4 regions of the Streptomyces sp. NBC_01171 genome follow, and region 4 is predicted to be linked to each of the others. Evidence: riboswitches for the same ligand, from Rfam matches in the RefSeq annotation. Region 4 holds a riboswitch; each other region holds the start of a gene.
What was found. A riboswitch is a leader RNA that binds a small molecule or an ion and turns the genes downstream of it on or off. The one in region 4 is predicted to bind cyclic di-AMP.
Positions count from the first base shown of each region.

Region 1: another riboswitch for cyclic di-AMP. It lies ahead of OG448_RS18335 (transglycosylase family protein); the one in region 4 lies ahead of OG448_RS07465 (peptidoglycan DD-metalloendopeptidase family protein).
Region 2: another riboswitch for cyclic di-AMP. It lies ahead of OG448_RS12715 (transglycosylase SLT domain-containing protein); the one in region 4 lies ahead of OG448_RS07465 (peptidoglycan DD-metalloendopeptidase family protein).
Region 3: another riboswitch for cyclic di-AMP. It lies ahead of OG448_RS26540 (C40 family peptidase); the one in region 4 lies ahead of OG448_RS07465 (peptidoglycan DD-metalloendopeptidase family protein).

Region 1 is NZ_CP108609.1:3,957,146-3,964,547, forward strand. Features, by position in the region: gene OG448_RS18325 (cytochrome P450) at 1-781, shown strand, start outside; gene OG448_RS18330 (transglycosylase family protein) at 905-1,933, shown strand; cyclic di-AMP (ydaO/yuaA leader) riboswitch at 2,128-2,306, shown strand; gene OG448_RS18335 (transglycosylase family protein) at 2,311-3,015, shown strand; gene eno (phosphopyruvate hydratase) at 3,341-4,630, shown strand; gene OG448_RS18345 (septum formation initiator family protein) at 4,800-5,276, shown strand; gene OG448_RS18350 (DUF501 domain-containing protein) at 5,323-5,883, shown strand; gene OG448_RS18355 (exopolyphosphatase) at 5,880-6,821, shown strand; gene OG448_RS18360 (NAD(P)/FAD-dependent oxidoreductase) at 7,297-7,402, shown strand, end outside.
Region 2 is NZ_CP108609.1:2,779,576-2,786,977, reverse strand. Features, by position in the region: gene OG448_RS12730 (ATP-grasp domain-containing protein) at 1-383, shown strand, start outside; gene OG448_RS12725 (FAD-dependent oxidoreductase) at 427-1,629, shown strand; gene OG448_RS12720 (HAD family hydrolase) at 1,695-2,522, shown strand; gene OG448_RS12715 (transglycosylase SLT domain-containing protein) at 2,592-3,074, opposite strand; cyclic di-AMP (ydaO/yuaA leader) riboswitch at 3,079-3,312, opposite strand; gene OG448_RS12710 (polyprenyl synthetase family protein) at 3,861-4,871, shown strand; gene OG448_RS12705 (LolA family protein) at 5,093-6,292, shown strand; gene OG448_RS12700 (ABC transporter ATP-binding protein) at 6,330-7,292, shown strand; gene OG448_RS12695 (ABC transporter permease) at 7,279-7,402, shown strand, end outside.
Region 3 is NZ_CP108609.1:5,744,381-5,751,782, reverse strand. Features, by position in the region: gene OG448_RS26550 (ATP-dependent Clp protease proteolytic subunit) at 1-164, shown strand, start outside; gene OG448_RS26545 (hypothetical protein) at 172-480, shown strand; cyclic di-AMP (ydaO/yuaA leader) riboswitch at 813-1,036, shown strand; gene OG448_RS26540 (C40 family peptidase) at 1,040-1,513, shown strand; gene OG448_RS26535 (ATP-binding protein) at 1,574-2,044, opposite strand; gene OG448_RS26530 (8-amino-7-oxononanoate synthase) at 2,267-3,397, opposite strand; gene bioB (biotin synthase BioB) at 3,562-4,773, shown strand; gene OG448_RS26520 (adenosylmethionine--8-amino-7-oxononanoate transaminase) at 4,766-6,043, shown strand; gene bioD (dethiobiotin synthase) at 6,045-6,764, shown strand; gene OG448_RS26510 (hypothetical protein) at 6,792-7,402, opposite strand, start outside.
Region 4 is NZ_CP108609.1:1,623,645-1,631,046, reverse strand. Features, by position in the region: gene OG448_RS07480 (DNA topoisomerase (ATP-hydrolyzing) subunit A) at 1-907, opposite strand, end outside; gene OG448_RS07475 (M16 family metallopeptidase) at 1,219-2,613, shown strand; gene OG448_RS07470 (M16 family metallopeptidase) at 2,610-3,998, shown strand; cyclic di-AMP (ydaO/yuaA leader) riboswitch at 4,231-4,384, shown strand; gene OG448_RS07465 (peptidoglycan DD-metalloendopeptidase family protein) at 4,397-5,140, shown strand; gene OG448_RS07460 (FCD domain-containing protein) at 5,327-6,010, shown strand; gene OG448_RS07455 (HPr family phosphocarrier protein) at 6,186-6,467, opposite strand; gene OG448_RS07450 (GNAT family N-acetyltransferase) at 6,655-7,402, shown strand, end outside.

The sequences.
Region 1 (7,402 bases), 2.3 Mb from region 4:
GGGCATGATGATCCGGCACGGCGGCGGGCCGAGGGGCGGGGTGGCGCGTTCGGTGAAGAAGATGCGGGGCTATCTCGCGGACCTCATCCACCGCAAGCGCCAGGCGCTCCCCGCCGAGCCCGTGCCCGGCGAGGACCTCATCTCGGCGCTCATCCGGGCCTCCGACCACGGCGAGCACCTCACCGAGAACGAGGCCGCCGCCATGGCCTTCATCCTGCTCTTCGCGGGCTTCGAGACCACCGTCAACCTCATCGGTAACGGCACCTACGCGCTGCTCACCCACCCCGAGGAGCGCCGTCGGCTCCAGCTCTCGCTGGCCGCCGGTGAGAGGGGCCTGCTCCAGACCGGGGTGGAGGAACTGCTGCGTTACGACGGCCCGGTCGAGCTGGCGACCTGGCGTTATGCCACCGAGCCGCTCACCGTCGGCGGCCAGGACATCGCGGCCGGGGACCCGGTGCTGGTGGTCCTCGCGGCGGCCGACCGCGACCCGGAGCGGTTCGCCGACCCGGACCTGCTGGACCTCGGCCGCCGTGACAACCAGCACCTGGGCTACGGACACGGCATCCACTACTGCCTGGGCGCCCCGCTCGCCCGGCTGGAGGGACAGACCGCGCTGGCCACCCTGCTCACCCGACTGCCGGATCTCGGCCTCGCGGCCGATCCGGCCGAACTCCGCTGGCGCGGCGGGCTGATCATGCGTGGACTGCGCACACTGCCGGTGGAGTTCACACCAGTCGGTCCCAGTCGTGAAAGCACACCTGACGGACGTTCAACTATGTGATCTTCACGTGATCTCTGCGGCATGAACTTGTGACAAGCGATCGTCTGACGCTACGTTCACCCATCAGTGTGGCGCCGAGCACCACTCGCCACGCCGTACCGCTGTCGCACGAAAGGCAACCGCATGCTCTCCGGGAACGGTAGGCACCGTCGCCCCCGCCAGGCTCCGGCGCTCCTCGTCGCGGCCGGCGTGACCACGTCCGCCATCGCCATCCCGCTCCTCGGGGCGGCGAGCGCCAACGCGGCCGACGGAACCACCTGGGACAAGGTCGCCGAGTGCGAGAGCGGCGGCTCCTGGAGCGCCGACACCGGCAACGGCTACTACGGCGGCCTCCAGATATCCCAGGACGACTGGGACAAGTACGGCGGCACGCAGTACGCGGCCAGCGCCGACCAGGCCAGCCGTTCGCAGCAGATCTCGGTGGCCGAGAAGATCCTGGCCGACCAGGGCACCACCCACTGGGCCACCTGCGCCCTGCTCGCCGGACTGACCTCCAACTCCGGCTCGGTGGACGTCGACACGGGCGTGAGCGAGTCCCCGTCCGCGGACCAGAACGGCTCGGACAAGGGCGCCGGCAAGTCGAGCGAGGCGCCCGACGCGGGCGCTTCGTCCGAAGGTTCCGGCTCGTCCGGACTGGACAATTCCTCCCCGTCGTCCGACTCGTCCGACTCCTCCGCCAAGGAGACCGGCAAGCCGGCTCCGAGTGCGAGCGAGAAGGACACCTCCGGCGACTCCAAGAAGGACGCCGGCGCCTCCCGCTCCGACGCGTCCGCGCCCCCGGCCGCCGACCGGGGGTACAAGGGCGGCGGTTCGCCCTCCGGTGCCCCCGCGGTGGAGGACGACGAGTCGTGGGAGGACGGCGGCTCCTGGAGCCTCGTCGACACCGGTGACCTCGGCGGCGGTGGCCGTCACCGCGGCGGCAGCGGCGACGAGGGCGTGACGGAAGGTCAGCACACGGCCGGCACGGGCCGCCACGCCACCGCCTCCCCGGCCGCCTACACCGTCCGTGACGGTGACACGCTCGGCTCCATCGCCGACTCCCTTGACGTGGACGGCGGGTGGGAGGCCCTCTACTCCGCGAACAAGCAGGCCATCGGCGCGAACCCGAACCATGTCGACCCGGGCCAGACCCTGAAAGTACCGGGCGAATAGGGCGCCGGATGGCGGAATTTGACGCCCCGCTATCCTCTTATATGTCCCATTTGGCGAAAGTGTGGGATGGCTCTCAGAAGCCGTGATCGTCTTTGAAATTCGTCGCGGCGCATGTCTACGGTCGGGACCGCTCGTCACCACGAGCACCCGTGGCCGCAACGCCGAATCCTGCCAGCGGCCGTCGGGGGTAACCGTCGCGTCAAGCGCCGTAGGCAGGAGCGGGGGACCCAAGGTAGGTGCCCGAACCGGTGGCTGACGCCGGGACGGGCTTGGGGTGGAGCCACGCCTTCCCGAAGTACCAGGGAGGGGTGGCCGGGCAACTCAACCGGCCCGAACCCGACAGCTCACCTCGCAGGCGTCGGTGAGGGGATCGATCCATGCTGCTTTCCAGCAAGGGCAAGCACCGTCGCCCGTCCAAGACCGTCCGTGTCCTCGCGCTCGCCGGTGTCGCCGGCGCGGCCGTCGCGGGCCCGGTGATGGCGTCGGGCAGCGCCTCCGCCGCCACCGGTTCCGAGTGGGACGCCGTCGCCCAGTGCGAGTCGGGCGGCAACTGGTCCATCAACACCGGCAACGGGTACTACGGCGGGCTCCAGTTCTCCGCCTCCACCTGGGCCGCGTACGGCGGCACGCAGTACGCCGCCACCGCCGACAAGGCGAGCAAGGAACAGCAGATCACCGTCGCGGAGAAGGTGCTCTCCGCCCAGGGCAAGGGCGCCTGGCCGGTCTGCGGCACGGGCCTGTCCGGCACGCCGTACAGCGGTTCCGCCGCCCCGGCGAGCCCGGCCCCCTCCACGGACACCAAGACCGAGGACAAGGCCGACACCGCTGACCGCACCTCCGACGACCAGGCCGCCTCCCGCTCCACCGAGCGTCCGGAGGCGAGCAAGACCGTCACCACGCCGACCGGTGACAAGGTCAAGAAGGGCGATGGCGAGTACAAGGTGGTCAAGGGCGACACGCTCAGCTCCATCGCCGCGAAGCACAAGGTCGAGGGCGGCTGGAAGAAGCTGTTCGACCTGAACAAGAACATCGTCGAGAAGGCCGACTTCATCTTCCCCGGCCAGATGCTGCACCTGAAGTAACCGCGACCCGCTCGGCGGCCGGCCCCCGAACCGTCCGGCCCCCGAGCTGCCGGTCCCCCTGACGGACCCCCCGCCCCGGTGCGCGCTCCCCCCGCGTGCCGGGGCGGTGCGCGTTCCGCGCCCGGCCTGCCCCGCCCGCCCGGAACCTTTGCCCAGAACCCTTTGTTCCGGACGGGAACAATGGGTACGGTCTCCCTGTCCCACCCCGTCCACGAGGCGGTCGGTCGCCTGCCGACGCCCCCGGGACGGTTAGGCTCTAGAGGCAAGGCATGCCATCCGGCGCACGCCCCGCACTCATCGCGTCACATCCATGAAGGAGATGCTCGTGCCGTCCATCGACGTCGTCGTAGCCCGGGAAATCCTGGACTCCCGAGGCAACCCCACGGTCGAGGTCGAGGTCGGCCTCGACGACGGCAGCACGGGTCGTGCCGCCGTCCCGTCCGGCGCCTCCACCGGTGCCTTCGAGGCCATCGAGCTGCGTGACGGTGACCCGAACCGCTACCAGGGCAAGGGTGTCGAGAAGGCCGTCCTCGCCGTCATCGAGCAGATCGGCCCGGAGCTGGTCGGCTACGACGCCACCGAGCAGCGCCTGATCGACCAGGCCATGTTCGACCTGGACGCCACCGACAACAAGGGCTCGCTCGGCGCCAACGCCATCCTCGGCGTCTCCCTCGCCGTCGCCCACGCCGCCTCCGAGGCCAGCGACCTGCCGCTCTTCCGCTACCTGGGCGGCCCCAACGCGCACCTGCTCCCGGTGCCGATGATGAACATCCTGAACGGCGGCTCGCACGCCGACTCCAACGTGGACATCCAGGAGTTCATGATCGCCCCGATCGGCGCGGAGTCCTTCTCCGAGGCCGTCCGCTGGGGTGCCGAGGTCTACCACACCCTCAAGAAGGTCCTGAAGAACAAGGGCCTCGCCACCGGTCTCGGCGACGAGGGCGGCTTCGCCCCGAACCTCGGCTCCAACCGTGAGGCCCTCGACCTCATCCTCGAGGCCATCAAGGAGGCCGGCTACGCCCCCGGCGAGCAGATCGCCCTCGCGCTCGACGTCGCCGCGTCCGAGTTCTACAAGGACGGCAAGTACCTCTTCGAGGGCAAGGAGCGCTCCGCCGCCGAGATGACGGAGTACTACGAGGAGTTGGTGGCGGCCTACCCGCTGGTCTCCATCGAGGACCCGCTGTTCGAGGACGACTGGGCGGGCTGGAAGGTCCTCACCGACCGCATCGGCGACAAGGTGCAGATCGTCGGCGACGACCTGTTCGTCACCAACCCCGAGCGCCTCGCCCGCGGCATCGAGGAGGGCGTCGCCAACGCCCTGCTGGTCAAGGTCAACCAGATCGGCTCGCTGACCGAGACCCTGGACGCCGTCGAGATGGCCCAGCGCAACGGCTACAAGTGCATGATGTCCCACCGCTCCGGCGAGACCGAGGACGTCACCATCGCCGACCTGGCCGTCGCCACCAACTGCGGCCAGATCAAGACCGGTGCCCCGGCCCGCTCCGAGCGCGTCGCCAAGTACAACCAGCTCCTGCGCATCGAGGAGATCCTCGACGACGCCGCCGTCTACGCCGGCCGCAGCGCCTTCCCGCGGTTTCGCTCCGCGAACCAGTAGACACAGCAAGGGCTGATACCCCGGCGGGGCCCGGCGCGAGTCGGCCCCGCCCGTCGTACCTACGTCCCCGGACCCGGTCCCGTACCGTGTCCGGGGACGTACGCGCGTATGAGCACGGCACGAGAAGCACAGCAGAAGACGCACAGGCACAGTGGAGGCGGAGAGCCAGATGGCCGCGAGGGACCGGGACCGTTTCTCCACCACGACCAGGCTGCGGCTGCTCGGTGAGCAGACGGCGGCCCGCGTCTACCGCTCCCAGACCAAACGGCAGGCCCGCCGCTCCCGGCTCACCGGCCGCGCCGCCCTGCTGGCCCTGGTGCTGTGCTCGATGATCGTGGCGCTCGCCTACCCGATGCGGCAGTACGTGTCCCAGCGCGCCGAGATCGCGGACCTGAAGAACCGCCAGGAGCAGGCCCGCGCCCGGGTCGAGCAGCTCAGGGACGTCAAGGCCCGCTGGCAGGACGACGCCTACGCCGAACAGCAGATCCGGCGCAGGCTGCACTATGTGATGCCCGGTGAGACCGGGTACGTCGTGATCGACCCGGGCGCCGCCACGCAGTCCCGCACCGACCGGGGCGCCGCCCACCGGCCCTGGTACGCGAACGTCTGGGACGGCGTCGACAAGTCCGACGCCTCCGACCAGTGACCGGCACCCGCCGGTGACCGACGACAAGCCACTTACGGAAGCAGTCATGGAAACGCCCCCGCCCCACACCCCGCGCACCGAGCCCACCGAGGCGGACATCGCCGCCTTCGAGCTCCAGCTCGGCCGCCCGCCGCGCGGCCTGCGGGCCATCGCCCACCGCTGCCCCTGCGGCCAGCCGGACGTCGTGGAGACGGCGCCCCGGCTGCCCGACGGCACGCCCTTCCCGACGACGTACTACCTGACGTGCCCGCGCGCCGCCTCGGCGATCGGCACGCTGGAGGCCAACGGTGTCATGAAGGAGATGACCGAGCGGCTGCAGACCGACCCGGAGCTGGCCGCGGCCTACCGGGCGGCGCACGAGGACTACATCCGGCGCCGGGACGAGATCGAGGTGCTGGCGGGCTTCCCCAGCGCGGGCGGCATGCCCGACCGGGTGAAGTGCCTGCACGTCCTGGTCGCCCACTCGCTGGCCGCCGGACCGGGTGTGAACCCGCTGGGCGACGAGGCCATCGCCATGCTGCCCGAGTGGTGGGCGAAGGGCCCGTGCGTGGTGCCCGGCGCCTGCGCGGCGGAGCCGGCCGAGTCCGGTGCGGAGGAGCAGCGATGACCCGTGTGGCCGCCGTGGACTGCGGCACCAACTCCATCCGCCTGCTGGTCGCCGACGCCGACCCCGAGACGGGTCAACTGACCGACCTGGACCGCCGGATGACGATCGTCCGGCTCGGCCAGGGTGTCGACCGCACCGGCCGTCTCGCCCCCGAGGCGCTGGAGCGCACCTTCGCCGCCTGTCGGGAGTACGCCCAGGTCATCCGTGAACTCGGCGCGACCAAGGTGCGGTTCGTCGCCACCTCCGCCTCGCGCGACGCGGAGAACCGGGACGAGTTCGTGCGCGGGGTCGTGGACATCCTCGGCGTGGAGCCGGAGGTCATCACCGGCGACCAGGAGGCCGAGTTCTCCTTCACCGGCGCGACCAGGGAACTGTCCGGCGACGACCGGCTGGAGAAGCCGTACCTGGTGGTGGACATCGGCGGCGGCTCCACCGAGTTCGTCGTCGGGGACGACCACGTGGGCGCCGCGCGGTCGGTGGACATCGGCTGCGTGCGGCTGACCGAGCGGCACCTCGTGCAGGACGGCGAGGTCACCGACCCGCCCGCGCACGAGCAGGTCGCCGCCATAAGGACGGACATCGCGGCCGCGCTGGACCTGGCCGCCGAGACCGTGCCGCTGGACGAGGCGCGCACGCTGGTCGGGCTCGCGGGCTCGGTCACCACGGTGGCCGCCATCGCGCTGGAGCTGCCGGAGTACGACTCCGCGCGCATCCACCACTCCCGGATCTCGCGGGGTCGTGTCCGCCAGATCACCGAGTGGCTGCTCAGCTCCTCGCACGCCGAGCGGGCGGAGATCCCCTCCATGCACCCCGGCCGGGTGGACGTGATCGGCGCGGGCGCTCTCGTGCTGCTCTCGATCATGGAGCGGACCGGTGCCGAGGAGGTCGTCGTCAGCGAGCACGACATCCTCGACGGCATCGCGTGGTCCATCGCCTGACCGCCCCCGACCGCTCCGACGCCCGTACTGGCACGGCTTGTTACCGTCCAGTAGTGTGCGGCTGAGCAGCCGGGACGACGTTTGAGCGCCCCTGCGGGGCGGCTGACACGCCGCTTCGCGGGGCTCCCGCCACAACCTTCGTGAAGTTCTTCACAAGGAAATCGGCCCCGGTGGGGGATGTGGGGGTCCGCATTGACCCGTTCGGGGCCCGGACCGCCCCTGGAGCATGATCACGACCGTATTGCGACAGGGTTTCGCCGGGGTGTCCTGAGCACCCGCGCAGGGTGTCGCGCGAGGGTCCTGAGGTGCCGGAAAGCCAGCTCAAGCGGCATTGACAACGGGTCGGGGTCACTCCGGGTTCCCCATCGTGAACATGACCTGCGTCACGTGAGTGGCGGAGGATAACACACCCCCTCCTCAAGCTTGTGAAGGGGCGCACGAGCTACCCCCCCGGGGCGGGTGGATACTCGATGGCATGAGCACCACGGAGCGTCCCAGGATCCTCGTAGTAGGCGGTGGGTACGTAGGCCTGTACGCAGCTCGGCGCATCCTCAAGAAGATGCGCTTCGGAGAGGCGACCG
Region 2 (7,402 bases), 1.2 Mb from region 4:
GCCAGTACAAGCTGCTGGACTTCAACCCCCGCATGGGCGCACAGTTCCGGCTCTTCGAGAGCGAGTCGGGCGTGGACGTCGTACGGGCCCTGCACCTGAACCTCACCGGCCGGGCCGTCCCCGAGGGCGAGCAGCAGGCCGGGCGGCGGTTCGTCGTGGAGAACATCGACCTGCCCGCCCTGCTCGCCTACCGGCGCAGCGGCTACACCACGCCCTCCGCCCCCGCGCGGGCCGAGGGCACGGAGCTGGCCTGGCTGGCGGGCGACGACCCGATGCCGTTCCTCACGATGCTCGCGCGCTTCGGCCGCCCCGGCGCGAAGCACCTCTACCAGCTCTGGCGGACCAGCCGCCGGGGCGGCGGCACCTCGCACTCCACGAAGTAGGCAAGGCCACGCACGTGGCGCACCGCGTCCTGGGAGGGACTTCGTGATCCGACCGGTTGCAGTCATCGGGGCCGGGCCTTACGGCCTGTCCACCGCCGCCCATCTGCGGGCGCGCGGCATCCCCGTACGGGTCTTCGGCGACCCCATGGTGAGCTGGCGCGAGCACATGCCGGAGGGGATGCTGCTGAAATCCACTCCGGCCGCCTCGAGCCTCGACTGCCCGCAGCCCGGCCACACGCTCGCCGACTACTGCGACGCGGCGGGCGTGCGGCGCCTGGTCACCGACGAGGACATCATCCCGGCGGAGACCTTCATCGCCTACGGGGAGTGGTTCCAGCAGCGGCTGGTGCCGGACCTGGAGCAGGTCCGGGTGGTGTCGGTCGAGCGGGGGCGGCCCGGCGGGTTCGAGCTGAAGCTGGACTCGGGGGAGCAGTTCGCCGCCCGCGCGGTGGTCGTCGCCACCGGTCTCTCCGGCTTCGCCCACCTGCCCCCCGAGCTGGCCGGAGCGGCCCTCGGCGGGCCCGCGCTGGTCACGCACAGCTCCCTCCACCACGACCTCGGCCGGTTCGCGGGCAAGGAGCTGCTGGTCGTCGGCGCCGGCCAGTCCGCGCTGGAGACCGCCGCCCTCGCCGCCGAGGCGGGCGCGCACGTACGGGTCGTCTCGCGCGGCCGGGGAAAGGTCGCCTTCGGCGCGCCGCCCTGGAAGCAGCCGAGGTTCCGGCCCGAATCGCCGTTCGGCCGTGCCTGGTCGCTGTGGGCGCTCAGCTACTACGCCCAGCCCTACCGCTTCCTGCCCGAGGGCGCCCGGCACCATCTGGTCCGGCGGGTGCTCGGCCCGCTCGGCGCCTGGTGGCTGCGCGACCGCTTCGAGGGGCGGGTGCAGGTGAAGGAGGTGGCGCGGGTGGTGTCCGCCGAGGCGGTGGACGGCGCGCCGGTGCTCACCGTGCGCACCCACGGCGGCCGTACCGACCGGCTCACCGCCGACCACGTCATCGCGGCCACCGGCTACCGGGTCGACCTGGCCGCGCTGGACTTCCTCGGCCCCGGCCTGCGCACGGACCTGGCGGTCACCCGGGGCGCGCCGCGCCTCGGTCCCGGCTACGTCTCCTCCCTGCCCGGTCTCTACTTCACCGGCCTGCCCGCGGCCGCGTCGTACGGCCCGGTGATGCGCTTCGTGTGCGGCACCGAATTCGCCTCCCCGAGGCTGGCGAAACACCTGGCCGCGGCCCACGGCGCGCGGAGCTGAGCGACGCGCCAACTCCGGTGCGCGGGGGGTGAGTCGGGAGGACCGGTGATCCGTATTCTCTGATCATGGCCGCACCCTCCCCTCCTTCTCGTCCCGCCCGTCCCTCGCTCATCGCCACCGACCTGGACGGGACGCTGCTGCGCGGCGACGACACGGTCTCCGCGAGGTCGCTCGCCGCGCTCGCGGGGGCGGCACGTGCCGGGGCCCGGCACCTCGTGGTGACGGGCCGCCCCGCGCCCCGCGTACGCCCCCTGCTGGCCGCGCTCGGCGGCACGGGGCTCGCGGTGTGCGCGCAGGGCGCCCAGGTGTACGACGCCGCCACCGGCACCCTGCTGTGGTCGGTCCGGCTGGACCGGGAGCTGGCCGAGACCGCGCTCGGCAAGATCGAGGCCGAGGTCGGCCAGGTGTACGCGGCCGCCGACCAGGACGGCGTGGACGGGCTCACCCTGATCGAGTCCGGCTACCGGATGCCGCACCCGACCCTGCCCGCCGTACGGGTGGAGCGGCGCGAGCAGCTCTGGCGGGCGCCGATCAGCAAGGTGCTGCTGCGCCACGACCGGCTGTCCGACGACGAACTGGCGGCCACCGCCCGCTCGGTCGTCGGCTCGCTGGCCACGGTCACCATGTCGGGGCCCGGCACGGTCGAGCTGCAGCCGTGCGGGATCACCAAGGCGACCGGTCTCGCGCTGGCCGCCGAGCACCTGGGCCTCGGCCGCGCGGACACCGTGGCCTTCGGTGACATGCCGAACGACATCCCGATGTTCCAGTGGGCCGCCCACGGCGTCGCCATGGCCGGCGCCCACCCGGAACTGAAGGCGGTCGCCGACGAGGTGACCCTCTCCAACGAGGACGACGGGGTGGCCGTCGTCCTGGAGCGCCTGTTCGCCCCCTGACGCCGACGGCCCCCGCCGTACGCGCGAGGCGTGCGACGGGGGCGCGGTGCACAGGGACCGTGCGGGGGCTTAGTACGGGCCGTTGACGTTGTCGATCGAGCCGTAGCGGTGGTACGCGTAGTTGCAGGCGGCGGTGATGTTGGCGACCGGGTTGTACGGGTCGAAGGACGTGCCGGCGACGTGGTACGTCCGGAAGGTCGGGTCGATCACCTGGAGCAGGCCCTTGGACGGGGTGCCGTTGATGGCGTTGATGTCCCAGTTGTTGATGGCCAGCGGGTTGCCCGAGGACTCGCGCATCACGTTGCGGTGGATGCCGTTGTAGGTGCCCGGGATGCCCTTCTCGGCCATGATCGCCAGGGACTGGCGGATCCAGCCGTCCAGGTTGTTCGGGTACACGGTGGAGGCGGCGGCGGGCTTGGCGGCCGGGGCGGCGGAGGCGCTGGTGGCGCCGATGAGGGGGAGCGCGAACATCGCGGCACCGGTACCGGCGACGGTGAGCGTGCGGACGATGCGCTTGGTGCGGGCACGGCGCGGCTGAGCAGCAGCAGACATGTCGGTGTTTCCTCTCCGTCGCCTGCGAGGTGAGCTGTCGGGTTCGGGCGGGGAGGTGCCCGGCCGCGTCGTCCCCGGTGCCCGTCGGACACCGGGGACGAGTTGGCTTCACCCCGAGCCGTCCCGGCGCGACATCTGTCGTCCGGTCCGGCGGCTTACCTGGGTCCCCCGCTCCTGCCGTACGAATGAGTTCGTGAGTGGGTGTGCCAGGCGCGGCAGGATTCGGCGTTCGCCTGACAGGGCGGGAACGTATGCGACCGCACATGTCCGGAACAAGTAGTGGATTCACCCAAAGCGCTAGTTGACCTTGGTCTGTCCCAAATGGCCTACTTGATCCTTTGCGTCCGCCAATCCTCAACTTCCTTACCGGGCACGGTAAGAAGGGGGTGAGAGGGGGACTTGTGGGGGTACACGCGACAGGGCGGTCCGCGTGAGCCAACTCACGGAATCGCAAAATACGCAAAATCAGACATGGGGGATTATGTGGATTTGCGCCGTCTGTGGGTATTAGGGAGTGTCGGTCCCCCGCGGGCGGAACCTCGCGGCCCCTCCCGTTCGTTGGCCCGGTGTGACCCCCGGAGTGTCGGATCGTCCGACCGACTCCCCCTATACCGACCGTTGTCCACCCATCCGGTACATGCCGGACGAAATCTGATACCTCACGAGCTGGACCGGTGGGTGCGATCGGTGATCGAAAGAGGACCGGATACGCTGACTTGACTGATGGCAGCGACCTATCGACAAGCCGTGAAGTCGCCAGCAGACACCAGCAGACAGGAGAACCTCGTGACCGTCGTCGGGCCGTTCGGGCTGAGCGTGCGGGACCAGGCACTGGAAGCCGATGTCCAGGCCGGACTGGCGGCTGTCGAGGCGGGCCTGCTAGAGGCCACCAAGAGCGAGGTCCCCTTCATCACCGGGTCCGCCCAGCATCTGGTGCGGGCCGGCGGCAAGCGGTTCCGTCCGCTGCTCGTGCTGCTGTCCGCCCAGTTCGGCGACCGGCACGCCCCGCGCATCGTCCCCTCGGCCGTCGTCGTCGAGCTGACCCACCTGGCCACGCTCTACCACGACGACGTCATGGACGAGGCGGCCGTGCGGCGTGGCGTGGACAGCGCCAACACCCGCTGGGGCAACTCCGTCGCGGTGCTCACCGGCGACTTCCTCTTCGCCCGCGCCACGCAGATACTCGCCGATCTCGGCCCCGAGGCCGTCCGGGTGCAGGCCCTCGCCTTCGAGCGCCTCGTCACCGGCCAGATAATGGAGACCGCGGGTCCCCAGGACGGCCGCGACCCGGTCGAGCACTACCTCGACGTGCTCTCCGGCAAGACGGGCTCGCTGGTCGCCGTGTCCTGCCGGTTCGGCGCCATGATGTCCGGTGCCGAGGAGAGCGTGGTCGACGTGCTCACCCAGTACGGCGAGCGGCTCGGCGTCGCCTTCCAGCTCGCCGACGACGTGCTGGACATCGCCTCCGACTCCGACGAGTCCGGCAAGACCCCCGGCACCGACCTGCGCGAGGGCGTGCCCACGCTGCCCGTGCTGCGGCTGCGCGAGCGCGCCGCCCGGCTCGGCGAGCCCGCCGACCTCGCGCTGTGCGAGCTGCTGGACTCCGACCTCAGCGACGACGCCCGGCTCGCCGAGGCGCTCACCGCGCTGCGCGCCCACCCCGCGCTGGACCAGGCCCGCCGCGACGCGGTGCGGTACGCGGAGGAGGCCCGCGCGGCCCTCGCCCCGCTGAAGGACTGCACCGCGAAGACGGCGCTGATCGAGCTGTGCGACGCCGTGGTCCACCGGGCCGGCTAGGACGCCCCTGCCCGACCCCTACGGGTCGGTGCGGGTGCCCGGTCCGTACGTCATACCGCAGGTGTACGCCGAGTTGGCTCCGTGGGCTGACGCTTCAGGACTGCGGAATTGGTCTGATGGGAACCAGGGAAACCACCACTCCTCACCGATCCGGGTGAGAATGGCGGCTCAGGTGGACCCCATAGAGCGCAGCCGCCGCCGACGACGGAGGTAAGGCAGACATGGCACCGTACGAATCCGACCACGCGACCGGCACCGGCCCCGACGAGGACCCGAGTACCGGACGCCGCAAGGCCGCCCGGTACGTCGTGCCCGTCGCGGTGGTGGGTGTCGCGGCCGCCACCATCGGGCTGGTCCCGGCGCTCGCCGCCTCCGGCGACCCGGACCTGCCGAAGATCACCGCGCAGCAGCTCGTCGAGAAGATCGCCAAGTCCGACGTCCAGCGGATGTCCGGCACCGTCAAGGTCAGCACCGACCTCGGCCTGCCCGACCTCGGCAGCCTCCAGAGCGGCATGGGCTCCGCCCACGACGGCGACGGCTCCTCCGCCGACCCGCGGACCAAGCTCACGGAGCTGGCCTCCGGCACCCACACCCTGCGCGTGGCCGCCGACGGCCCGGAGAAGCAGAAGGTCTCGCTCCTGGAGCGCGACGCCGAGTACAGCCTCATCCACAACGACAAGAACGTGTGGGGCTACGACAGCGCGAGCAACGAGGTCTTCCACACCACCGCCCAGCACACCGGCGAACCGCGCGAGCACCGGCCCAGCGCCACGCCCGACGACTTCGCCGAGGAGGCACTGAAGTCGGTCGACTCCACCACCTCGGTCACCGTCGACGGCACCGCCCGGATCGCCGGCCGTGACGCCTACCAGCTCGTGATCAAGCCCAAGCAGTCCGGCTCCACGGTCCGTGACGTCACCATCGGCGTCGACGCCAAGACCGGCCTGCCGCTGAAGTTCACCCTCACCCCGAAGAGCGGCGGCGCCCCCGTCCTCGACGCGGGCTTCACCAAGGTCTCCTTCGCCGCTCCGCCCGCCTCCACCTTCGACTTCCGCCCGCCCAAGGGCGCGAAGGTGACCGAGGAGAAGCCGGGCAAGGACGGCCGGCGGGAGCACGCCCCCGACTTCGGCGAGCAGTTCGCACCGGGCGGCCTGAGCGGCGCCGACACCATCGGCGAGGGCTGGACCACCATCGCCAAGTTCGACACCGGCGCAAAGGGGGACAAGACCTCCGGCTCCGAGCAGGGCGGCGCGATGGGCGGCTTCCTCGGCTCGCTGGGCGACCAGGTCTCCGGCGACTTCGGCAAGGGCACCGTCTTCTCCACCCGCCTGGTCAACGCCCTGATCACCGACGACGGCAAGGTCTACGCGGGCGCGGTCACCAAGGACGCCCTGGTCAAGGCGGCCGACGCGGACAAGTGACCGCCCGCCGGAACCGCCCGACACACGAGGGGAACCGATGGAGCCACCGTCCGCCGCCGGGAACGAGGCCGCGCCGGTCATCGCCACGCGCGGCCTCACCAAGCGGTTCCGGGGCGGACAGCTCGCCGTGGACGGTCTGGACCTGACCGTCCCGGCGGGCAGCGTCTTCGGCTTCCTCGGCCCCAACGGCTCCGGCAAGACCACCACCATCCGCATGCTGATGGGCCTGATCGAACCGACCTCGGGCACCGCGCACGTCCTGGGCCGCCCCATGCCGGGCGCCACCCGCGCCGTACTGCCCGAGGTCGGCGCCCTCATCGAGGGCCCCGCGCTCTACGGCTTCCTCTCCGGCCGGGACAACCTGCTGCGCTACGACGCCGCCGACCCGGCCGCCGACCCCCGCACCCGGCGCGCCCGCACCGCCGCCGCGCTGGAGCGGGTGGGGCTCGCCGCCGCCGGGGGCAAGAAGGCGAGGGCGTACTCGCTCGGCATGAAGCAGCGCCTCGGCCTGGCCGCGGCCCTGCTCCGGCCGCGCCGCCTGCTCGTACTGGACGAGCCCACCAACGGGCTCGACCCGCAGGGGATGCGCGAGATCCGCGGTCTCATCCGGGAGCTGGCCGCCGACGGCACCACCGTCTTCCTCTCCTCCCACCTCCTCGACGAGATCGAGCAGGTCTGCACCCATGCGGCGGTGATGACCCGCGGCCGGCTCGTCATCCAGGGCGCGGTGGCCGACCTGTCCGCCGGGGCGCGCGGCCGGCTCGCCGTGGCCACCCCGGACCCGGCGGAGGCGGCCCGCGTGCTCAAGGAGCAGGGCGTCACCGACCTCACCGTGACCGGAGAGACGGTCACCGGGGAACCGCCCGCCCGCGACCTCGCCGAGCTGAACGCCGCCCTGGTCGCGGCGGGCGTGCGGGTACGGGGGTTCACGCTGGAACGGGCCTCGCTGGAGGACGCGTTCGTGGCACTGACCGGAGAGGGCTTCGATGTCGCGGGCTGAGACCACGTACCCCACGGCGCCCCGGCCGCTGTGGACCTTCGGGCTGCTGCGCAGCGAGCTGGTCACCACCCTGCGCCGCTGGCGCACCCTGGTGCTGCTCGCGGTGCTGG
Region 3 (7,402 bases), 4.1 Mb from region 4:
GGGAGCTGATGGAGGAGCTGCTCGTCCGGCACACCGGCCGGGACGCCGCCACCGTCCACGCCGACCTGGAGCGTGAGCGGGTGCTGGACGCCACCGGCGCCCTGGAGCACGGCCTGGTCGACGGGATCGTGGGCGCCCGCGAGAACCTGCCCGGCGCCCGCTGAGCCGGCCGTGCTGCCTGAGGAGCTGCCGCCGCTGCCCGCGCTGACCCGGGCCGAGGGCGAGCTGATCGACCGTTACCTGGAGGCGGCCGACCTGCTGGGCCGGATCAACCCGGCCCGGCACGGGGACACGTACCGGGCCCTGAGGGCCGCGCAGGCGCTGGTGCGCACGACGGCCGCGCTCCGCGACGCGCTCGCACTGATGCACGCACGGGGCGAACGGGAGCTGTACGGGGGCACGCTGGCCCACGCGCTGCGGGTGCTGGACGGCGAGCGCCGGACCGCGCGCGTCGCGCTCCCGCCCGATGGTGTCGGCTGACCCGGACACCCGCGCCGGCCGGACAGCGCCCGGCGTGTCGTCCGCCCGAGCCGAAACGGGCCGAACGTGCTACCGCCGACCGGTGTATCTCCGGAGCCGTTTCCGGGCCCGCCGAGTTGCGCGCGATGCGCCCGGCGGGCCGCCGCGCGACGATCGAAGCCCAGGTCCGGGGCTGTGCACGGGAACTGACGGCGACTCGGACACACCCCTGTCCACCCGAACGGGTGAGTGGTGAGTAACACCACAAACCCCCGATTCCATTGGGATTTTCGGACAGGAGTGGGCCAAGATCCCTGTCTGACGACAAGCCCCCGCCACACCGGCGGGGCGCATCCAGGCGGACGCCGAGTCCTGCCGCCGCCCGGATGACCGGTCGACAGAAGTGCATCGGCAGGAGTGGAGGACCCGAGCAAGCCGGGTCGCCGGGACGGATGTCCGCGAGATGCGGACGATCGTGCCGAGCAACCCTTGGGGTGAAGCCGTGGTGACACGGCCGGGCAACTTCGCCAGCCCGAATCCGACAGGTCATCCTTCACAGGCGGCTGACGAAGGGTTGCGCATGACTGCGCTCAATCGTGTCCCGTCGCTGATGGCCCGGGCCGGTACGGCCTCCGCCCTCACCCTGGCCGCCGTCGGCGGGTCCATCATGGTGCCGGGGCTGGCCACCGACGCCTCCGCCGCGACCACCGCGTCGAAGGCACTGAAGGTCGCGGCGTCCAAGAAGGGCGCCCCCTACCGCTACGGAGCCACCGGGCCGGGCCGGTTCGACTGCTCGGGCCTGACGCTGTACTCGTTCAAGAAGGCCGGCAAGAAGCTGCCGCGCACGGCCGCGCAGCAGTACAACAAGACGCACCACATTTCCTCGGGCCACCGCAAGGCCGGCGACCTGGTCTTCTTCCACTCGGGTTCCAGCGTCTACCACGTCGGCATCTACGCCGGTAAGGGCAAGATCTGGCACGCGCCGAAGACCGGGGACGTGGTGCGGCTCCAGAAGATCTGGACCAAGAGCGTCTGGTACGGCCGGGTCAACTAGCGGCGACGGCCGGGGAACGGTCTCCACGGGCGTACACGCGCCCCGAGGTCGTTCCCCGGCTCAGCGGGCCGGAGAGGGTTCCGGACGGGCCGTGGTGGGCCGCGGCCGGCTCGGCACGCACCAGGGCAGCTCGACGAAGACCGTCTTGCCGCCCTCGCGGGTCGGCCGGACGCGCAGCTTGCCGCCGCACTCGACGGTGAGACACCGGATGATGGCCATGCCGCGCCCGTTGTCCTGGGCGACGGCGGCCGGGAGTCTCTTCGGCAGCCGGGGATGGCTGTCCGTCACGCCGATGAGCAGCAGCTCGTCCCGGGCCAGTACGACGTCCACGGTGAAGGTGGGCGACTGGCCCAGGGTGTGCTGGACGGCGTTGGTGGCCAGTTCGGAGACGATGAGGCGCACGGTGTCGATGACCTCGTCGTCCGCGGGGAGCCCCCAGCTCGCCAGGGTGCCCACCACGTAGGACCTGGCCGCCCGGACCGACGCGGGATCGCTCGGCAGAGTGACGGATGCTTCCAGATGGTCTGCCATGGCGAAGTCGTCCCTTTCCCACGGGCGGCCCGCCGTCCTCCCACGGGCCGCGCGAGGACGCGGGGCGGAGGCTTCGGACACGGTCCCGCTCTGGTGCCTGCACGTCAGACTGCCATCACGGAAGCGGTCCGGTGGACCAACCCCCCAGATACGCGGACATCTGTCGCTCAACGGGGTGAACTCTGCGACGCGAGACCGTATTTGACGGGGTTTTTCCCGGCCTCAGCAGGGCCGAACAGCGGTGATGACCCGTACGGCCCGTTCGATCTCCGCCTCCGACAGGTCCGCGCGGGCGGTCAGCCGCAGCCGGGAGACGCCGTCCGGGACGGACGGCGGGCGGAAGCAGCCGACCGACAGACCCTCGGCACGGCAGTCGGCGGCCCAGCGGACGGCGGCGTCGGGGGACGGCGCCCGTACGGAGACCACGGCCGCGTCCGGGCGTACCGCCGCGAGGCCCTCGGCGGTCAGCCGGGTGTGCAGTTCGGCGGCGACCGCGCGGACGCGCGCCGGGCGCGCCGGTTCGCGCCGGAGCAGGCGCAGCGCGGCGAGCGCGGCCCCCGCGGCGGCGGGGGCGAGGCCGGTGTCGAAGATGAACGTCCGCGCGGTGTTGACCAGATGGCCGATCACCCGCGCCGGGCCCAGCACCACCCCGCCCTGGCTGCCCAGCGACTTGGACAGCGTCGCCGTGGTGACCACGTCGGCCGCGCCCGCGAGCCCGGCGGCGTGGGCCGCGCCCCGGCCGCCCTCCCCCAGGACGCCGAGGCCGTGGGCGTCGTCCACGACCAGCCCGGCGCCGTGTTCCCGGCAGGCGTCGGCGAGCCGGCGCAGGGGGGCCGCGTCGCCGTCGACGGAGAACACCGTGTCGGAGACGGTGATGGCCTCCCCCTGATGGGTCGCCAGGGCCTTGGCCACGGCCTCCGGGTCGGCGTGCCCGACGACCTGGGTGGTGCCGCGCGCGAGGCGGCAGCCGTCGATCAGGGAGGCGTGGTTGCCCGCGTCGGAGACGATCAGCGAGCCGTGCGGGCCGAGCGCGGTGACGGCGGCCAGGTTGGCCGCGTAGCCGGAGGACAGGACGAGAGCCGCCTCGAAGCCGCAGAACGCGGCGAGTTCGGCCTCCAGGCGGGCGTGCAGCTCGGTGGTGCCGGTGACCAGCCGGGAACCGGTGGCGCCTCCGCCCCAGGTCCGGGCCGCTTCGGCGGCGCCCTCGACGACCTCCGGATGGCGGGCCAGGCCCAGATAGTCGTTGCTCGCCAGGTCCAGCAGGGGCGAGTCGGCGGGGCGGGGACGCAGGGTCCGCAGGAGTCCGGCGCGGCGGCGCGCCTCGGCCTGCTCGTCGATCCAGCCGAACGCCATGGCTCCTCCGGGGGCTTGCTCTGGTGGACGCTTTTGTAGACAACAGACAGACACTAGCGGCGCGAAGAGCCGCCCATGATGTGGCAATACCCACACGGTGAACCTCGGTCGTTGTGCGAAGTCTCCTTGGCCCGGGGCGGTCGGGTAGGACAGGATCAAGCCTCATGGACCTGCTGAACACGCTGGTGGACAAGGGACTGCGGCGCGAGACGCCGACGCGCGAGGAAGCGCTCGCCGTGCTCGCCACCTCCGACGACGACCTGCTCGATGTGGTGGCCGCGGCCGGCAAGGTGCGGCGGCACTGGTTCGGCCGCAGGGTGAAACTCAACTATCTGGTCAACCTCAAGTCGGGCCTGTGCCCGGAGGACTGCTCCTACTGCTCGCAGCGGCTGGGCTCCACGGCGGGCATCCTCAAGTACACCTGGCTCAAGCCCGACCAGGCGTCCGAGGCGGCGGCCGCCGGGCTCGCCGGGGGCGCCAAGCGGGTGTGCCTTGTGGCGTCCGGGCGCGGGCCCACCGACCGGGATGTGGACCGGGTCTCCGACACCATCAAGGCCATCAAGGAACAGAACGACGGTGTCGAGGTGTGCGCCTGCCTGGGCCTGCTGTCGGACGGCCAGGCGGAGCGGCTGCGCGCGGCGGGCGCCGACGCCTACAACCACAACCTCAACACCTCCGAGGCGACCTACGGCGACATCACCACGACCCACACCTACGCCGACCGGGTGGACACGGTGCACAAGGCGCACGCGGCCGGGCTGTCCGCCTGCTCGGGTCTGATCGCGGGCATGGGTGAGCGCGACGAGGACCTGGTGGACGTGGTGTTCGCGCTGCGCGAGCTGGACCCGGACTCCGTTCCGGTGAACTTCCTCATCCCGTTCGAGGGCACCCCGCTCGCCAAGGAGTGGAACCTCACCCCGCAGCGGTGTCTGCGCATCCTCGCGATGGTCCGCTTCGTCTGCCCGGACGTGGAGGTACGGATCGCGGGCGGCCGGGAGGTGCACCTGCGCTCGCTCCAGCCCCTCGCGCTGCACCTGGCCAACTCGATCTTCCTCGGGGACTACCTGACCAGCGAGGGCCAGGCGGGCAAGGCCGACCTGGAGATGATCGCGGACGCCGGGTTCGAAGTGGAGGGCGCGGACGAGGTGACGCTGCCTGAGCACCGGGCGGCGGCCGGGGGTGGCTGCGGGTCGCATGCGGCGGCGGGCGGATGCGGCACGGACGCCGAGCCGGTCGGGTGCGGGTCGCACACCGACGGCGGGGTCTGCGGTACGGCCTCGGTCGCGGCCGAGGCGCCCGCGTCCGCCGAGCCGCGTACCGATCTGGTCGCCGTGCGCCGCCGGGGTGCCGGGACGGACCTCGCGCCCAATGCCTGACCTGGGTACGGCCGAGCTGCTGGAGCTGGACCGGCGGCATGTGTGGCATCCGTACGGTCCGATGCCGGGCCGGAGCGAACCGCTCGTCGTGGAGTCGGCGAGCGGGGTCCGGCTGCGGCTGGCGGACGGCGCGGAGCTGGTCGACGGGATGTCGTCCTGGTGGTCGGCGATCCACGGGTACCGGCACCCGGTGCTGGACGAGGCGGCGCGCGAGCAGTTGGGCCGGATGAGCCATGTGATGTTCGGCGGGCTCACCCATGAGCCCGCCGTACGGCTGGCGAAGCTCCTTGTCGACATGTCGCCCGAGGGCCTCGAGCACGTCTTCCTCGCGGACTCCGGGTCGGTGTCCGTCGAGGTGGCCGTCAAGATGTGTCTCCAGTACTGGCGTTCGCTCGGCCGCCCCGGCAAGCGGCGCCTGCTGACCTGGCGCGGCGGGTACCACGGCGACACCTGGCACCCCATGTCGGTGTGCGACCCCGAGGGCGGCATGCACGGGCTGTGGTCCGGCGCCCTGCCCCGCCAGGTCTTCGCGGACGCGCCGCCCGCCGCCTACGAGGAGGCGTACGCGGAGCATCTGCGGTCGATGATCGAACGGCATGCGGACGAACTGGCCGCCGTGCTCGTGGAGCCGGTGGTGCAGGGCGCGGGCGGGATGCGGTTCCACTCCCCCGCGTATCTGCGGGTGCTGCGCGAGGCGTGCGACGCGCACGACGTGCTGCTGGTGTTCGACGAGATCGCCACCGGCTTCGGGCGTACGGGCGCGCTGTTCGCGGCGGAGCATGCCGCGGTCCCGCCCGATGTGATGTGTGTGGGCAAGGCGCTGACCGGCGGCTATCTGACGCTGGCGGCGACCTTGTGCACCGCGCGGGTGGCCGACGGCATCTCGCGCGGCGAGGTGCCGGTGCTCGCGCACGGGCCGACCTTCATGGGCAACCCGCTGGCCGCCAACGTTGCCTGCGCCTCCGTCGAGCTGCTGCTCGGGCAGGACTGGCGGGGCGAGGTCAAGCGGATCGAGACCGGCCTGCGGGAGGGTCTCGCCGGGGCTGCGGAGCTGCCCGGGGTCCGGGACGTGCGCGTGCTGGGCGCCATCGGGGTGGTCCAGCTCGACCACGAGGTGGACATGGCGGCCGCTACGCGGGCCGCCGTGCGGGAGGGCGTGTGGCTGCGCCCCTTCCGCGACCTGCTCTACACGATGCCGCCGTACGTCACGGACGACGCGGACGTGGCACGGATCGCGCGCGCGGTGTGCGCCGCGGCGCGGGAGGGATGACATGCCGGTACTGGTGATCACGGGCACGGGCACGGAGATCGGCAAGACGATGGTGACGGCCGCCGTGGCGGCCGCCGCCCTCGCGGCCGGCCGCTCGGTGGCCGTCCTGAAGCCCGCGCAGACGGGCGTACGTCCGGACGAGCGCGGCGACGCCGACGAGGTGGCCCGCCTGGCGGGCCCGGTCACGGCCCGCGAACTGGCCCGCTACCCCGACCCGTTGGCCCCCGCCACCGCCGCCCGTCGCTCCGGCCTCCCCCCGGTCCACCCCCACGACGTGGCGGAAGCCGCCGCCAAGCTCGCCACCGACCACGACCTGGTCCTGGTGGAGGGCGCGGGCGGCCTCCTGGTCCGCTTCGACCCCACGGGCGGCACCCTGGCCGACGCGGCGTCCCTCTTGAACGCCCCGGTCCTCCTGGTCGCCCCGGCGGGCCTGGGCACCCTCAACTCCACAGAACTCACCGCCCGCGAACTCCGGTCCCGCCACCTGGAGTTGACCGGCGTGGTGATCGGCTCCTGGCCCCCCTCCCCCGACCTGGCCACCCGCTGCAACGTCACCGACCTCCCGGAGGTGGCCGGAGCACCCCTCCTGGGCGCGCTACCCCAGGGCACGGGCGCCCTGACCCCGGCGGAGTTCCGCAAGGAGGCACCGGCCTGGCTGTCCCCCCGCCTGTGGGGGACGTGGGACGCGGACGGATTCCGGGGGCGTGAGGGGATGGGGTAGGGACGCCGGCCCGTCCGCCTGCCGGCCCTAGTCCCGGTACATGCTCAACGCGTAGATCATGCGGCGCAGCCGTGACTTCTTGGCTGCCGAGGAATAGGCGTACAGGAACGGCCATTGCGGCCCGTCGAAGCTGCTGGGCAGCCAGCCCATCTGCTGAGCCAGGCCGTTGCCGATACCGAAGACCCCGGCCGCCATGCCCACGGTGTTCAGCGCCTGTCCAGGGGAGAGGATGAAGTCGGCCGCGGTGGCCACGAGATCGACGACCCCCACGATGGTCGGCAGCGACCTGCGCGCGCTCAGCCGGCCGAAGGGTCCGCTCAGACGGGCACGGCTCATCTGCTCGCGGAGTTCGCGGATGACGAGGCCGTCGATGTCACGGCTGGGGTGGTACCGGTACTGCTCGCACACGGCGTTGATCCAGGCGACCAGTTCCTGACGCCCCTCGCCCGCGATGAAGGCGTCGAGGCTTCGTGGTCCGGCATGGATGTCCAGGTGATGAAGGACTTGGATCAGTTGCCCCGCCAGATCCGCCATGCGTTGCTGCGAGGGTTCGGCGGTGCGAGCCGGAGGGTGCCCGCCCGGCCCTTCGCCGGCGGCCGGGGCTTGGTTGATGAGCCGCATGAAGCGTGGGTCGGATG
Region 4 (7,402 bases):
CGTCCGCGATGCCCTGGATCTTCTTCGCGTTGACCAGGTCCTTGATCTTCGCGATGACCTTCTCCGGGCCGACCGCGAAGGGCAGTTCGGTGACGACCAGGCCCTTGCGGCGGGCGGTCACCGCCTCGATGGTGACCGTCGCCCGCATCTTGAAGGAGCCGCGGCCGCTGGCGTACGCGTCCCGGATGCCGTCCAGGCCGACGATCCGGCCGCCGGTGGGCAGGTCGGGGCCCGGGACGTGGCGCATCAGGGCGTCCAGGTCCGCGTTCGGGTGCTTGATCAGATGGCGGGCGGCCGCGATGACCTCGCGCAGGTTGTGCGGCGGCATGTTCGTCGCCATGCCGACCGCGATGCCGGAGGAGCCGTTGACCAGCAGGTTCGGGAAGGCGGCGGGGAGCGCGACCGGCTCCTGCTCCTGGCCGTCGTAGTTCGGCGCGAAGTCGACCGTGTCCTCGTCGATGGACTCCGTCATCAGGCTCGCCGCGGCGGCCATCCGGCACTCGGTGTACCGCATGGCGGCCGGCGGGTCGTCGTTGCCCAGGGAGCCGAAGTTGCCGTGTCCGTCGACCAGCGGGACGCGCATGGAGAAGGGCTGCGCCATGCGCACCAGCGCGTCGTAGATCGACGCGTCGCCGTGCGGGTGCAGCTTGCCCATGACCTCGCCGACCACGCGCGCGCACTTCACGTAGGCGCGCTCGGGGCGCAGGCCCATCTCGTTCATCTGGTAGACGATGCGGCGGTGCACCGGCTTCAGACCGTCACGGGCGTCCGGCAGAGCACGCGAGTAGATGACCGAGTACGCGTATTCGAGGTAGGAGCCGCGCATCTCGTCCACGACGTCGATGTCGAGGATCTTCTCCTCGTACGAGTCGTCGGGCGGCGGGGTCTTGGTGCTGCGGCGGGCCATCGCTGCCGGCTCCTTGCTGAAGGCGTGGGACGGATCGGACGCGGACCATTGTGGACCGGGGCACTGACAACGCGGGCCGCGACCCGGTCCGTACGGGTCCGCCCCCGGTGCTCGGCGGCCCGGCGCTCCACCGCCGTACGCCGGCCGGGAGCGCGCTCGCCATGAGCACGCCTGACGCAGGCTAGTCGATCCGCTGTGGGCGTACGTCGGGCGGGAACTCCGCCGGGCCCTCGCACGCTTTGCATACAGTGGCAGGAACGGCAGGAAAACCGCGGTTTCTCTCGACCGCCACCGCTTGCGAAGGGACGTACATGCCCATGGGTCACACGACCACAGCCCAGGCAGGCTCCGGGGGCCTGACAGCGACCGAGCACCGCCTGGCCAACGGTCTGCGCGTGGTGCTCTCCGAGGACCACCTGACCCCGGTCGCGGCGGTCTGCCTCTGGTACGACGTCGGCTCCCGCCACGAGGTCGCGGGCCGCACCGGCCTCGCGCACCTCTTCGAGCACCTGATGTTCCAGGGCTCGGGCCAGGTCAAGGGCAACGGCCACTTCGAGCTGGTCCAGGGCGCCGGCGGCTCGCTCAACGGCACCACGAGCTTCGAACGCACCAACTACTTCGAGACGATGCCCGCCCACCAGCTCGAACTCGCCCTCTGGCTCGAGGCCGACCGCATGGGCTCCCTGCTGGCGGCGCTGGACGACGAGTCGATGGAGAACCAGCGCGACGTCGTCAAGAACGAGCGCCGTCAGCGCTACGACAACGTCCCCTACGGCACCGCCTTCGAGAAGCTGACCGCCATGGTCTACCCCGAGGGCCACCCCTACCACCACACCCCGATCGGCTCCATGGCCGACCTGGACGCGGCCACGCTGGAGGACGCCCGCGCGTTCTTCCGCACCTACTACGCGCCCAACAACGCGGTGCTCTCCGTGGTCGGCGACATCGACCCCGAGCAGACGCTGGCCTGGATCGAGAAGTACTTCGGCTCCATCCCCGGCCACGACGGCAAGCCCGCCCCGCGCGACGGCTCGCTGCCCGAGGTCATTGGGGACGAGCTGCGAGAGGTCGTCGTCGAGGAGGTCCCGGCGCGCGCCCTGATGGCCGCCTACCGGCTCCCGGAGGACGGCACGCGCGCGTCCGACGCGGCCGACCTCGCCCTCACCGTCCTCGGCGGCGGCGAGTCCTCCCGCCTCTACAACCGCCTGGTGCGCCGCGACCGTACGGCCGTCGCCGCCGGGTTCGGGCTGCTCCGGCTGGCCGGCGCGCCCTCGCTGGGCTGGCTGGACGTGAAGACGTCCGGCGACGTCGAGGTCCCGGTCATCGAGGCCGCCATCGACGAGGAGCTGGCCCGCTTCGCGGAGGAGGGCCCGACCCCGGAGGAAATGGAGCGCGCCCAGGCCCAGTTGGAGCGCGAGTGGCTGGACCGGCTCGGCACCGTCGCGGGCCGCGCCGACGAACTGTGCCGGTACGCCGTCCTGTTCGGCGACCCGCAGCTCGCCCTCAGTGCCGTGCAGCGGGTGCTGGAGGTGACCCCGGAGGAGGTCCGCGAGGTCGCCAAGGCCCGCCTGCGCCCGGACAACCGTGCCGTGCTCGTCTACGAGCCGAAGTCCCCGGAGATGGTCGAGGACACCGACCTGCCCGACGACCCGGAGCACGAGGCCACCGTAGAGGCCGGCAACGACGACGAGGAGACGGCCAAGTGACCGAGCTCGCCCCCATGGAGTTCCACCCCCAGCCGCAGGCCGGCGAGGCCAAGCCGTGGGCGTTCCCGGCGCCCGAGCGCTCCACGCTGGACAACGGCCTGACCGTGCTGCGCTGCCACCGCCCCGGCCAGCAGGTCGTCGCCGTCGAGGTGCTGCTCGACGCCCCCCTGGACGCCGAACCGGCCGGCCTCGACGGTGTCGCGACGATCATGGCGCGCGCCTTCTCCGAGGGCACCGACAAGGACTCCGCCGAGGAGTTCGCCGCCGAGCTGGAGCGGGCCGGTGCCACCCTGGACGCGCACGCCGACCACCCCGGCGTCCGGCTCAGCCTGGAGGTGCCCGCCTCCCGCCTGGAGAAGGGCCTCACCCTGCTCGCGGACGCCCTGCGCGCCCCCGCCTTCGCCGAGAGCGAGGTCGAGCGCCTGGTCCGCAACCGCCTGGACGAGATCCCGCACGAGCTGGCCAGCCCGGCCCGCCGCGCCGCGAAGGAGCTGTCCAAGGAGCTGTTCCCGGCCTCCGCGCGCATGTCCCGGCCGCGCCAGGGCACCGAGGAGACCGTCGAGAAGATCGACGCGGGCGCCGTCCGCGCCTTCTACGACCGCCATGTCCGCCCCGCCACCGCCACCGCGGTGGTCGTCGGCGACCTCGACGGCATCGACCTCGACGCGCTGCTCGCCGACACCCTGGGCGCCTGGACCGGCACGCCCGGCCAGGCCCGCCCGGTGCCGCCGGTGACCGCCGACGACTCCGGCCGCGTGGTCATCGTGGACCGGCCCGGCGCCGTGCAGACCCAGCTCCTCATCGGCCGGATCGGCTCCGACCGGCACGACCGCGTGTGGCCCGCCCAGGTGCTCGGCACGTACTGCCTCGGCGGCACCCTCACCTCCCGCCTGGACCGCGTCCTGCGCGAGGAGAAGGGCTACACCTACGGCGTGCGTTCCTTCGGCCAGGTGCTGCGCTCCGCCCCGGAGGGCACCGGCGCCTCGCTGCTCGCCATCAGCGGCTCCGTGGACACCCCGAACACCGGCCCCGCGCTCGCGGACCTGTGGACGGTGCTGCACACGCTGGCCGCCGAGGGCCTGACCGACGCCGAGCGGGACGTGGCCGTGCAGAACCTCGTCGGCGTGGCCCCGCTGAAGTACGAGACGGCCGCCGCCGTCGCCGGCACCCTCGCGGACCAGGTCGAGCAGCACCTGCCGGACGACTTCCAGGCGGAGCTGTACCGCACGCTCGCGGCCACCGGCACCGTGGAGGCCACGGCCGCCGTGGTGAACGCCTTCCCGGCCGACCGGCTGGTCACGGTCCTGGTCGGCGACGCCGCCCAGATCAAGGAGCCCGTCGAGGCGCTCGGCATCGGCGAGGTCAAGGTGGTCTCGGCCGAGTAGCGGTACCGGCACGCGCGTGTGGGCCCTGACGACGCATGAGTCGTCGGGGCCCACAACTGTGTTCGGGAGTGTCATCGAACACCGGTCACCAAATGTCCGGATTGGGGCGGAGGTTACCCCCTGGGGAGTGTGGGATGCGCTACAAAAGTCCGGACCCGTTTGAAGATCCGCTCCCGTCCCCTTTAGCTTCTTCCGGGCTGTTCGTCAGGCAGTGCGCCGCGCCCGCGGCACCGGACAGTCATCGCCGAGTCCCCCGTAGGGGGAGCCGGGGACCCACCGCAGTCCCTGGGGTGAATCGGGCGCCCGCGCGCGAGCGAGGGCGGCCGTAGGAGACCTTCCTGCTCCGAACCCGTCAGCTAACCCGGTAGGCGAGAGGGAAGGAAAGGACCAGCCTGCTCATGGCGTTCATGTGCGCCACCGGGAAGCACCGCAAGCCCGGCCGGGTCAAGCGCACCACCGCTACGGCGGCCGGTGTCGCGGCCCTCACCACCGGTGTCGTCGGCACCCTCGCGGCCTCCCCGGCGCTCGCCGCGGACAACTCCGTCGAGAACACCGGCCTCACCCCCGTCATCGCCGTCAGCGACACCCTCGCCGACGAGATCGCCGCCCAGGCCACCGCGCAGAAGGCGACCGCCGAGCGCAAGGCCGCCGAGGAGGCCGCCGAACGCGCCGCCGCCGAGCGGGCCCGCGAGGCCAAGGAGCGCGCCGCCCGCAAGGCCGAGCGCGAGCGCCTCAACTCCTTCGTCATGCCGATCACCGGCTCCTACGTCTCCACCGCCTACCAAGCCTCCAGCTCCCTGTGGTCGTCCGGTTCGCACACCGGCATCGACTTCCACGCCGCCAGCGGCACCGCGGTCCACGCGGCCGGCGCCGGCACCGTGGTCTCCACCGGCTGGGGCGGCGCGTACGGCAACGAGATCGTGATCAGGATGGCCGACGGCATGTACACCCAGTACGGCCATCTGTCGTCCATCGGCGTCACCGTGGGCCAGCGGGTCGTCCCCGGCCAGCAGATCGCCCTGTCCGGCGCCACCGGCAACGTCACCGGCCCGCATCTGCACTTCGAGGCCCGCACCGGCCCGGAGTACGGGTCCGACGTCGACCCCGTCGCCTACCTCCGCAAGCACGGCGTGAACGTCTGACCCTCCGGTCTCGTGAAAGCCCCGGCCCACCCGGCCGGGGCTTTTCGCTGCCCGCTTTCCTCCGTGCGCTGTCCAAAAAATAGCCATGGATTCCGGTACGCCATCGGAAATCCTCGCGCATTGCCATAGAGTCACGGAACAAGCGCTGTCGTCGGCGTTTCACGGGCATTAAGGCGGAGGTGGGTCATGCGTATTCCGGCGCACTCGGTGTGCACGGCGATCCGGGACGACATCGTCGCCGGGGTCCACGAGCGCGGCGGCCGGCTCACCGAGGAGGTCCTCGCCCGCCGCTACGGCGTCTCCCGCGTCCCGGTCCGCGAGGCGCTGCGCACGCTGGAGGCCGAGGGCTTCGTGGTGACCCGACGCCATGCGGGCGCCTGCGTGGCCGAGCCCACCGAGCAGGAGGCCGCCGACCTGCTGGAGATGCGCCTGCTGCTGGAGCCGCTCGGCGCCGCGCGGGCCGCCCAGCGGCGCACCGAGGCCCATCTGAAGGTGCTGCGCGGCCTGGTCAGACTGGGTCAGGAGCGGGCCAGGCTCGGCAACAGCGACGACCTGCGCGCGCTGGACGGCTGGTTCCACGAGACGCTCGCCCAGGCGTGCGGCAGCCATGCGTTGACCTCGGCGCTCACCCAGCTCCGGCACAAGATCGCCTGGATGTACAGCGTGGACGGCCCGGCGAGCCCGCCGGAGACCTGGGCGGAGCACGGCGCGATCGTGGACGCGGTGGCGCGGGGCGACAGCGAGCGCGCGCGGGCGGTCACGGCGCTGCACACCGAGCGCGCGACCCTCGCCCACCGGCTGCGCACCGCCGCCGGCGACCGCGCCCGGCACGCGCAACATGCTGTAAACACAGCGGGACTCCGGAATTAACACGGGCGCTGTATACAAAGAGGGATATTCGCGTGCCGGGCAATTGTGCTGCCCATTTCCGGTGCGCCGTCAATTGCCGACGGCGCGCCTTTGGTGGTGCCGGAATGCGCTGCCCAGAAAACACAGAAGCCGCGCCGCCCACAAAAGGAGCGACGCGGCTTCTGCCGAGAAGGGGTCAGACCGTCTCGGGCAGCTCGTCCAGGCCCTCGGCGACCAGCTTGGCCAGCCGGTCCAGCGCGGCGTCCGCGCCGTCGGCGTCGGAGGCGAGGACGATCTCCTCGCCGCCCTGGGCACCCAGGCCCAGGACGGCCAGCATCGAACCCGCGTTGACGGGGGTGCCGCCGGACTTGGCGATCGTGACCGGGACGCCTGTGGCCGTGGCGGCTCGGACGAAGATGGAAGCGGGGCGGGCGTGGAGGCCCTCGGCCCAGCCGACGTTGACGCGGCGCTCAGCCATGTGATGCTGCCCTTCAGTCTCTCAGGTTGTCTAGACCAGTTTCCCACACGGGGAAACGTGCCCGGAGCGGCACTTCACCGCTCCGGAACCTCTCCGTACCGGCCGTCGGACCGCGGCCTCGGCCCGACTTCCGTGTCCCACACACTGCCTCGCGCCGTACGCCCGCGCGAGCCGTACCCTGGGGCCCATGCAGACCCCGGCGGACCGGCAGGACCGGCACGAGTACCCCGCCCACTGGGAGGCGGACGTGGTGCTGCGCGACGGCGGTACCGCGCGCATCCGGCCCATCACCGCCGACGACGCCGACCGTCTCGTCAGCTTCTACGAGCAGGTGTCCGACGAGTCGAAGTACTACCGCTTCTTCGCGCCGTACCCGCGGCTCTCCGCCAAGGACGTGCACCGCTTCACGCACCACGACTTCGTGGACCGGGTGGGGCTCGCCGCCACCGTCGGCGGCGAGTTCATCGCCACCGTACGCTACGACCGCATCGGCGCCGACGGCATGGCCGCCTCCGCCCCGGCCGACGAGGCCGAGGTCGCCTTCCTGGTGCAGGACGCCCATCAGGGCCGGGGTGTCGCCTCCGCGCTGCTGGAGCACATCGCGGCCGTCGCCCGCGAGCGCGGCATCCGCCGCTTCGCCGCCGAGGTGCTGCCGGCCAACACCAAGATGATCAAGGTGTTCACCGACGCCGGGTACACCCAGAAGCGCAGCTTCGAGGACGGTGTGGTCCGGCTGGAGTTCGGGCTCGAACCCACCGACCGCTCGATGGCCGTGCAGCTCGCGCGGGAGCAGCGCGCCGAGGCCCACTCGGTGCGGCGGCTGCTCGCCCCCGGCTCCGTGGCCGTGATCGGCGTCGGCCGTGCGCCCGGCGGGGTCGGTCGCAGCGTCCTCGGCAACATCCGGGACGCCGGTTACGCGGGGCCGCTGTACGCGG